Regions from separate parts of the Janthinobacterium sp. SUN100 genome, predicted to be linked through region 3. Evidence: predicted binding sites of a transcription regulator. Region 3 holds the regulator's gene; each other region holds the start of a gene.

Region 1 (2,269 bases), on a different contig from region 3:
CGCTCGTCGATGCCCAGCGCCGCCTGGCGCAGCCAGCCCGTGTACAGGTCGCCAAACTGCGTGCGCAGCATGGCCAGGTCGGCTTGCGCCAGCTCGCCGATGGTGACTATGCCCAGCGCTTCCAGCTTGGCCGTCGCCTTCGGGCCGATGCCGTTGATCTTTTTCGCCGGCAAGGGCCACACGCGCGTGGCGATATCCTCGGGCGACAAAATGGTGAGTCCGTCGGGTTTTTCCAAGTCGGAACAGATTTTCGCCAGCAATTTGTTGGGCGCCAGGCCAATCGAGCACGACAGGCCCGTCGCCTCGAACACGGCCGCCTTCAGGCGCGCCGCCATGGCCGGCGCCTGCGCGCCGTGTTCCGTCAGGTCGACATAGATTTCATCGATGCCCACGTTCTGGATGATGGGGCACAACTGGGCCACGGCTTGCTTGAAGCGGGCCGAATACTCGCGGTACGCCTCGAAATCGGCCGGCAGCAGGATGCTGTCGGGCGCCAGTTTCGCCGCCTTCATGATGCCCATGGCGGAAAACACGCCAAACGCGCGCGCCGCATAGGTCGACGTGGTGACGACGCCGCGCCCCACATAATCGCGCATGCGCGCAAACTGCCGCGTGCCGTCAATCTGCAGCACGGGCTGCTGCAAGCGCCCGCCGCCGATGACGACGGCTTCGCCGCGCAATTCCGGATATTTCAACAGTTCCACGGAGGCAAAGAAGGCGTCCATGTCCAGGTGGGCGATCCAGCGGCGCGCGGCGGGTGCTTCGGCAAGTGTGGGGGCAGATGAAATCAAAAAACACCTCGCGGCGGATCGGCTTGCCTTCATTGCGGCAAGATACTGTGCATGCATACAGTATTACCGGAAATGACCGCGGATGCAAGTTGAAACGCACAGGACCCGATGGCGACGATCAGCGGTTGCTTTTCTCAATAGCAAGATTACAATCCTGACACAACTATTCAAAGGAGTTGCCTTGTCTACAGCACATCATGCCTTGCGTCGCCGGTCCGTCTGGTCATCCATCCTGCCGGCCCTGCTACTGTCCACGCTGGCGCCATCCGCGCTGGCCGCCGACACCACCACCACCATCGCCACGGCCGTCGCCCCCGTCGCCGCCAAGACAGCCTGGCAGGAAACGCGCCACGGCACGGTCGTCACGGACGACTACCGCTGGCTGCAAAAGAAAGCCGATCCTGCCGTGATCGACTACCTGAATGCGGAAAACGCCTACACGGCCGCCGTCACGGCGCCGATCCAGCCGCTGGCCGACAAGGTATATGCGGAAGTCAAGGGGCGCATGCAGGAAGTGGACTTGTCCGTGCCTGCGCGCCAGGGCAATTTCTACTATTACACGCGTGTGGAAGCGGGCAAGCAATACCCGATTCACTGCCGCCGCCCCGTCGGCGCCAGCGGCGCCTATGATGCGCAGGCGGCCGAGGAAATCTTGCTGGACCAAAATCAATTGGCCGAAGGCCACAAATTCTTTGCCGTGCGCGCATTTAGCATCAGCCCGAATGAACAGTTGCTGGCCTACACCACCGACACGACGGGTTTCCGCCAGTACGAGCTGCACGTCAAGGATTTGAAAACGGGCAAGTTGCTGGGCGACAGCATGCCGCGCGTGACATCGCTGGCCTGGGCGGCGGATAACGCCACCCTGATGCTGGCGCAGGAAGACGCCACCACCAAACGCTCGGACCGCTTGTTCCGCCTGGCCCTGGGCGGTGCGCCGCAACAGGTCTACCACGAGCCGGTGGAGCAGTTCGCCATCCATGTGGACCGCACGCGCGACAAGCAATTCTTCGTGCTCACCTCGGGCAGCACGGACACGAGCGAAGTGCTGCTGCTGCCAACGAGCAAGCCGCAAGGCACGTTCCAATCCGTGCTGAAACGTGAAAAAGGCCACCGCTACGGCATCGAGCACCGCGACGGCCAGCTGTATATTCTGACCAACAAGGGGGCGAAGAATTTCCGTGTCGTCAGCGCGCCATTCTCTGCGCCGCAGCCGAAGAACTGGAAGCCCGTCGTGCCGCACAACAAGGATGCCGTGATCCAGTCCATCGACGTCTTCCAGGGCTACCTGGTGGTGATGGAAAAGGCACGCGCCCTGAACCGCGCCCGCATCTTTGATTTTGCGCAAAAGAACTGGAAGGCGGTGCAGTTCGACGACCCCGTCTACCTGGCCACGGCGGCCGGCACGCCGGAGTTTTCCGCCACGCAATTTCGCATGTCCTACCAGTCGCCCGTCACGCCGCCCACCGTCATCGACG
Region 2 (2,269 bases), on a different contig from region 3:
TTTTCTTTTCCACTTTCTGCAGCGAGCGCTGGCGCGACTGCGCCTGCTTGATCACCAATTCGGCCAGCTTCTTGCCGTAGTCGACGTGCTGGTTCAGCCACAGTTCCAGCGGTGGCTTGGTGAAGGTCGACACGAGGCGCACGGCGTCGCGCGAGTTCAGGCGTTCCTTGATCTGGCCCTGGAATTGCGGGTCCAGCACCTTGGCCGACAGCACAAAGGAAGCGCGCGCGAACACGTCTTCCGGTAGCAGCTTCACGCCTTTCGGCAGCAGCGAGTGCATTTCGACGAAGTTTTTGACGGCGCCGAACAGGCCGTCGCGCAAGCCCGATTCGTGCGTGCCGCCATTCGAAGTGGGAATCAGGTTGACATACGATTCGCGCACGATGGCGCCTTCTTCCGTCCACGCCACCACCCAGGCCGCGCCTTCGCCCTCGGCAAAGCCTTCCGAGTCCGGGCCCGCATACTGCGCGCCTTCGAACAGGGGAATCAGGGTTTCGCCATTCGATACCTGCGCCAGCGTTTCGGTCAGGTAGCCGCGCAAGCCTTCCGCGTACTGCCAGGTTTGCGTATCGCCCGTTTTCGCGTTGGTGAGGGTGACGGTCACGCCCGGCAGCAGCACGGCTTTCGAGCGCAGCAGGCGTTGCAGCTCGGTTTGCGAAATGTTCGGCGAATCAAAGTATTTGGCATCGGGCCAGGCGGTGACGCGCGTGCCTGACTTCTTGCCGTCGCGCGGGGCGGGGCGGGAGCTCAGGGGCTCGATCACGTCGCCGTTGGCAAACACCATATGGTGCAAGCCGTTGCCGTCGCTTTCCTTGCGCCAGACGGTGATTTCCAGGCGCGTCGACAGCGCATTGGTGACGGACACGCCGACGCCATGCAAGCCGCCCGAGAACGCATAGGCGCCGCCCGAACCCTTGTCGAACTTGCCGCCCGCGTGCAGCCGCGTAAACACGATTTCCACCGTCGGCACGCCTTCTTCCGGGTGCAGGCCGACGGGAATGCCGCGGCCATTGTCTTCGACGGTGATGCTGCCATCCGTGTTTTGCGTCACGGCGATATGCGTGCAATGACCGCCCAGCGCCTCGTCGGAGGCATTGTCGATCACTTCCTGAATGATGTGCAGCGGATTTTCAGTGCGGGTGTACATCCCCGGGCGCTGCTTGACGGGTTCCAGTCCTTTCAGGACACGGATGGATGATTCGCTGTAGTCGGATGCTGGTTTTTTAGTGGCCATACGTGTTCAAGCTAAGTAAAGACAGTGGTTGGAACGCCAGGCCAGGGCACTGCGGGGCGCAGTGACAGCGGCGGCGATAACTGTATGAATATACAGTATATCCCGTCCAGCGTCACTGGGGGAGGGCAGTGCGGCAGGCTTGGCGTCCTTGTGCGGACGCTCGCGCATTCTATCTTGTCCCGCGAGCAATAGCGCTACTCCCGGGCAACAACAGTGCGCCGCGCGCGTGGTTTGGCGCCCATTGTGAAGGATTTTATGCGGTAAAGCGCCCGTTTTTACATCTTGTTTACAGCTGCCTCCCCAGTCTTTACGAATTTTTTAGACCCTTTTGGCTAATCTGCTCACTATCAAAACAAACCTGAATGAGGGTGGGAATGGATCTCGTGTATCTCGGCTTGATTGCCGTGTTTTTCGTCCTGGCGGCCGGCTTTGCCGTCGCCTGCGACAAATTAGGGAGCGTCAAATGAACGCGTTTTATGTGCTGGGCGCCGTCGTCTCTGCTGGCCTGCTCGTGTACCTGCTGGTGGCGCTGCTGAAGGCGGAGGAACTGTGATGACGACGCAATCGATACTGTTATTGGTGGCTTTCCTGGCCGTGCTGCTGGCCGCCGGCTATCCGCTGGGCCTGTACATGGCCAGGGTGGCCGGCGATGGCCCCGTGCGCGGCCTGGGCTGGCTGCAAAAGCTGGAAAATCTGCTGTACCGCTGGTCCGGCCTGCCCGCCGACAAGGCCATGGGCTGGAAAAGCTATGCCATCGCCCTGATCGTCTTCAATACCGTGGGCGCCGTCTTCGTCTACGGCCTGCAGCGCCTGCAGGGCTTCTTGCCCTTGAATCCCCAGGGTCTCGGCGCCGTCAGCCCCGATTCCTCGTTCAATACCACCGTCAGTTTCGTCGCCAATACCAATTGGCAGGGCTACGGCGGCGAACAGACCATGAGCTACCTGACGCAGATGCTGGGCATGGCATGCCAGAACTTCTTTTCGGCGGCCACCGGCATCGCCGTGATCTTCGCGCTGGTGCGCGGCTTCGCCTCG
Region 3 (2,269 bases):
GCGCTTTGGTACCGGTCAGGCGTGCTGGCATGATCTTGCCGTTTTCTTGGACGAAGTCTTTCAGCGTGTCGACGTCTTTGTAGTCGACTTGCTCAACGTGAGCTGCGGTGAAGCGGCAGAACTTCTTGCGTTTGAACAACGGGTTTTGCTGTTTGCGTTTTTCTTTAAGCTTGAGCTTATTTTTGTCGAACTTTTTACCGAATGCCATGTCAGGCTCCTGTATCTAAAATGCGCTAGTCAGAATTGACTGCACTAAAATCAATGATGTGAAACACCAAACTCTTGCTGTTGCGGCTCTTCCTGGCCAGGAAACCCGTGAACTGATACACCCCGCCCAAGCTTGCCTGGCTGAACCGGCCTGAGATTTCGCCAGCGGCTAGCGCGGCAACATCAAACTCGGTCAAACGGGCAATCCCTGCTTCCATCTGCTGCGAACTGTGTTGCAATACTGCATTCACAATCGGCAGCCCTGCCGGGGTATAGCGCAATATTTCGCGCTCAGCAATGATGGCGGTTACTTGTAGCTGGTTCAGCGCACGATCCTGGTCAAGAATTAAGCTGCTGCTGCGGCTGGAGCGGCTGCTGGTGCTTCGGTGCGGTGGCTTTTGGCCGCGTCTTCGCGTTGTACCGATTTCATCATCGGCGAAGGAGCTGTTTCAGCTTTCTTCATTTTAACGGTCAGGTGACGCAACACGGCATCATTGAATTTGAATGCTGTTTCCAACTCGACCAGGGTCTCGTTGTCGCATTCGATGTTCAGGCAGATGTAGTGTGCTTTAGGCAGCTTTTGGATCGAGTAAGCCATTTGACGGCGGCCCCAATCTTCCACGCGGTGAACCGAACCGCCGCGGGTGGTTACGCTGGCTTTGTAGCGTTCGATCATCGCGGGCACTTGCTCGCTTTGGTCCGGATGGACGATAAAGACTATTTCATAATGACGCATGCAAACTCCTTCAGGTCGGATTGATAATCGCCCACCCCGGCGTCAAGACGGGTGTGGGAAGGTCAGCCGAAGATTATAACCGCCTTTTGCAAACGTTTCAATCATTCCTTCCACATGGGCCCGAAAAGCCCGCGCGCCACCGTGCTTTCCGCCCGTGGACAAGTATTTCTTGCGAAATTCGCCCAAAACACGGAAATCCCCTTGCATAGTGGGCGATACTGTACAAAAATACAGACTGTTCATATAGACAGCATTTTAGTATGCACCCACCGCTCATGATCAAGCTGACAGCACGACAAGAACAAATCCTGAACCTGATCAAGGACGCGATTGAAAACACGGGCTTCCCTCCCACCCGTGCCGAAATCGCCAATGAACTGGGTTTCAAATCGGCCAACGCGGCCGAAGAGCATTTGCAGGCCCTGGCCCGCAAGGGCGCGATCGAGATTTCGCCCGGCACCTCGCGCGGCATCCGCCTGATTGGCGCCGCCGCCGAAGCGCTGCCATCGAAGGTGCCGGCAGCGCTGCTGATGTCGCTGCCCCTGATCGGCCGGGTAGCGGCCGGTTCGCCCATCCTGGCGCAGGAAAACCTGGAAGCGAGCTACAACGTGGACCCGGCCCTGTTTTCGGCCAAGCCCGACTTCCTGCTGAAGGTGCGCGGCTGGTCCATGCGCGACGCCGGCATCATGGATGGCGATTTATTGGCTGTCAAGAAGGTCGACAGCGCCAAGAATGGCCAGATCGTCGTGGCCCGCATCGGCGACGAAGTCACCGTCAAGCGCTACAAGAAGACGGGTTCCGTCATCGAATTGCTACCGGAAAACCCGGACTTCAAGGTGATTACCGTGTCGCCGGAAGATGAGTTTGCACTGGAAGGGCTGGCTGTCGGCCTGATGCGCAGCTGGCATTAAATCACTGCAGCTAAAGAAAGGGCCGCAACAGCATGACTGTTGCGGCCCTTTCTACATGCTGCGCGGCTGTTTAGGCGTCCAGCGCGTTTTTGAAGTCGTCCAGCAAATCGGCCTCATCCTCGATGCCGACGGAGACGCGGATCAGCGACTCGGCGATGCCCATGCTGGCGCGCCGCTCGGCACCCATCTCATAGAAAATCGTGTGGGCGACGGGAATGACGAGGGTGCGCGTGTCGCCGAGATTGCTCGCTGGAATGGCAAGATTGAGACGATTGAGGAAATCGAAGCAGTCGATGCCGTCCTTTAATTCAAAGCTGAACAGCGAGCCATAGCTGCGGAACAAGTCCGTCGCCAGCGCGTGCTGCGGGTGCGACGCCAGGCCCGGGTAATGCACGGCCGCCACTCTCGGGTCGGC

The links. The regulator LexA, encoded in region 3, represses DNA repair genes until DNA is damaged. The targets are predictions, from matches to a motif close to ACTGTATNNNNATACAGT.
Region 1: a site for LexA is predicted at 836-853, ahead of dinB (DNA polymerase IV). Genes of this name have one in related genera too.
Region 2: a site for LexA is predicted at 1,314-1,331, ahead of O0881_RS22345 (DNA topoisomerase IV subunit B). Genes of this name have one in related genera too.

The regions. Positions count from the first base shown of each region.
Region 1 covers NZ_JAPUBU010000008.1:104,122-106,390, forward strand. Annotated here, with positions in the region: gene dinB (DNA polymerase IV) at 1-791, opposite strand, end outside; gene O0881_RS28510 (S9 family peptidase) at 973-2,269, shown strand, end outside.
Region 2 covers NZ_JAPUBU010000004.1:504,121-506,389, forward strand. Annotated here, with positions in the region: gene O0881_RS22345 (DNA topoisomerase IV subunit B) at 1-1,234, opposite strand, end outside; gene kdpF (K(+)-transporting ATPase subunit F) at 1,698-1,787, shown strand; gene kdpA (potassium-transporting ATPase subunit KdpA) at 1,787-2,269, shown strand, end outside.
Region 3 covers NZ_JAPUBU010000001.1:2,124,658-2,126,926, forward strand. Annotated here, with positions in the region: gene rpsR (30S ribosomal protein S18) at 1-208, opposite strand, end outside; gene priB (primosomal replication protein N) at 234-533, opposite strand; gene rpsF (30S ribosomal protein S6) at 554-943, opposite strand; gene lexA (transcriptional repressor LexA) at 1,219-1,854, shown strand; gene O0881_RS09360 (cystathionine gamma-synthase family protein) at 1,925-2,269, opposite strand, start outside.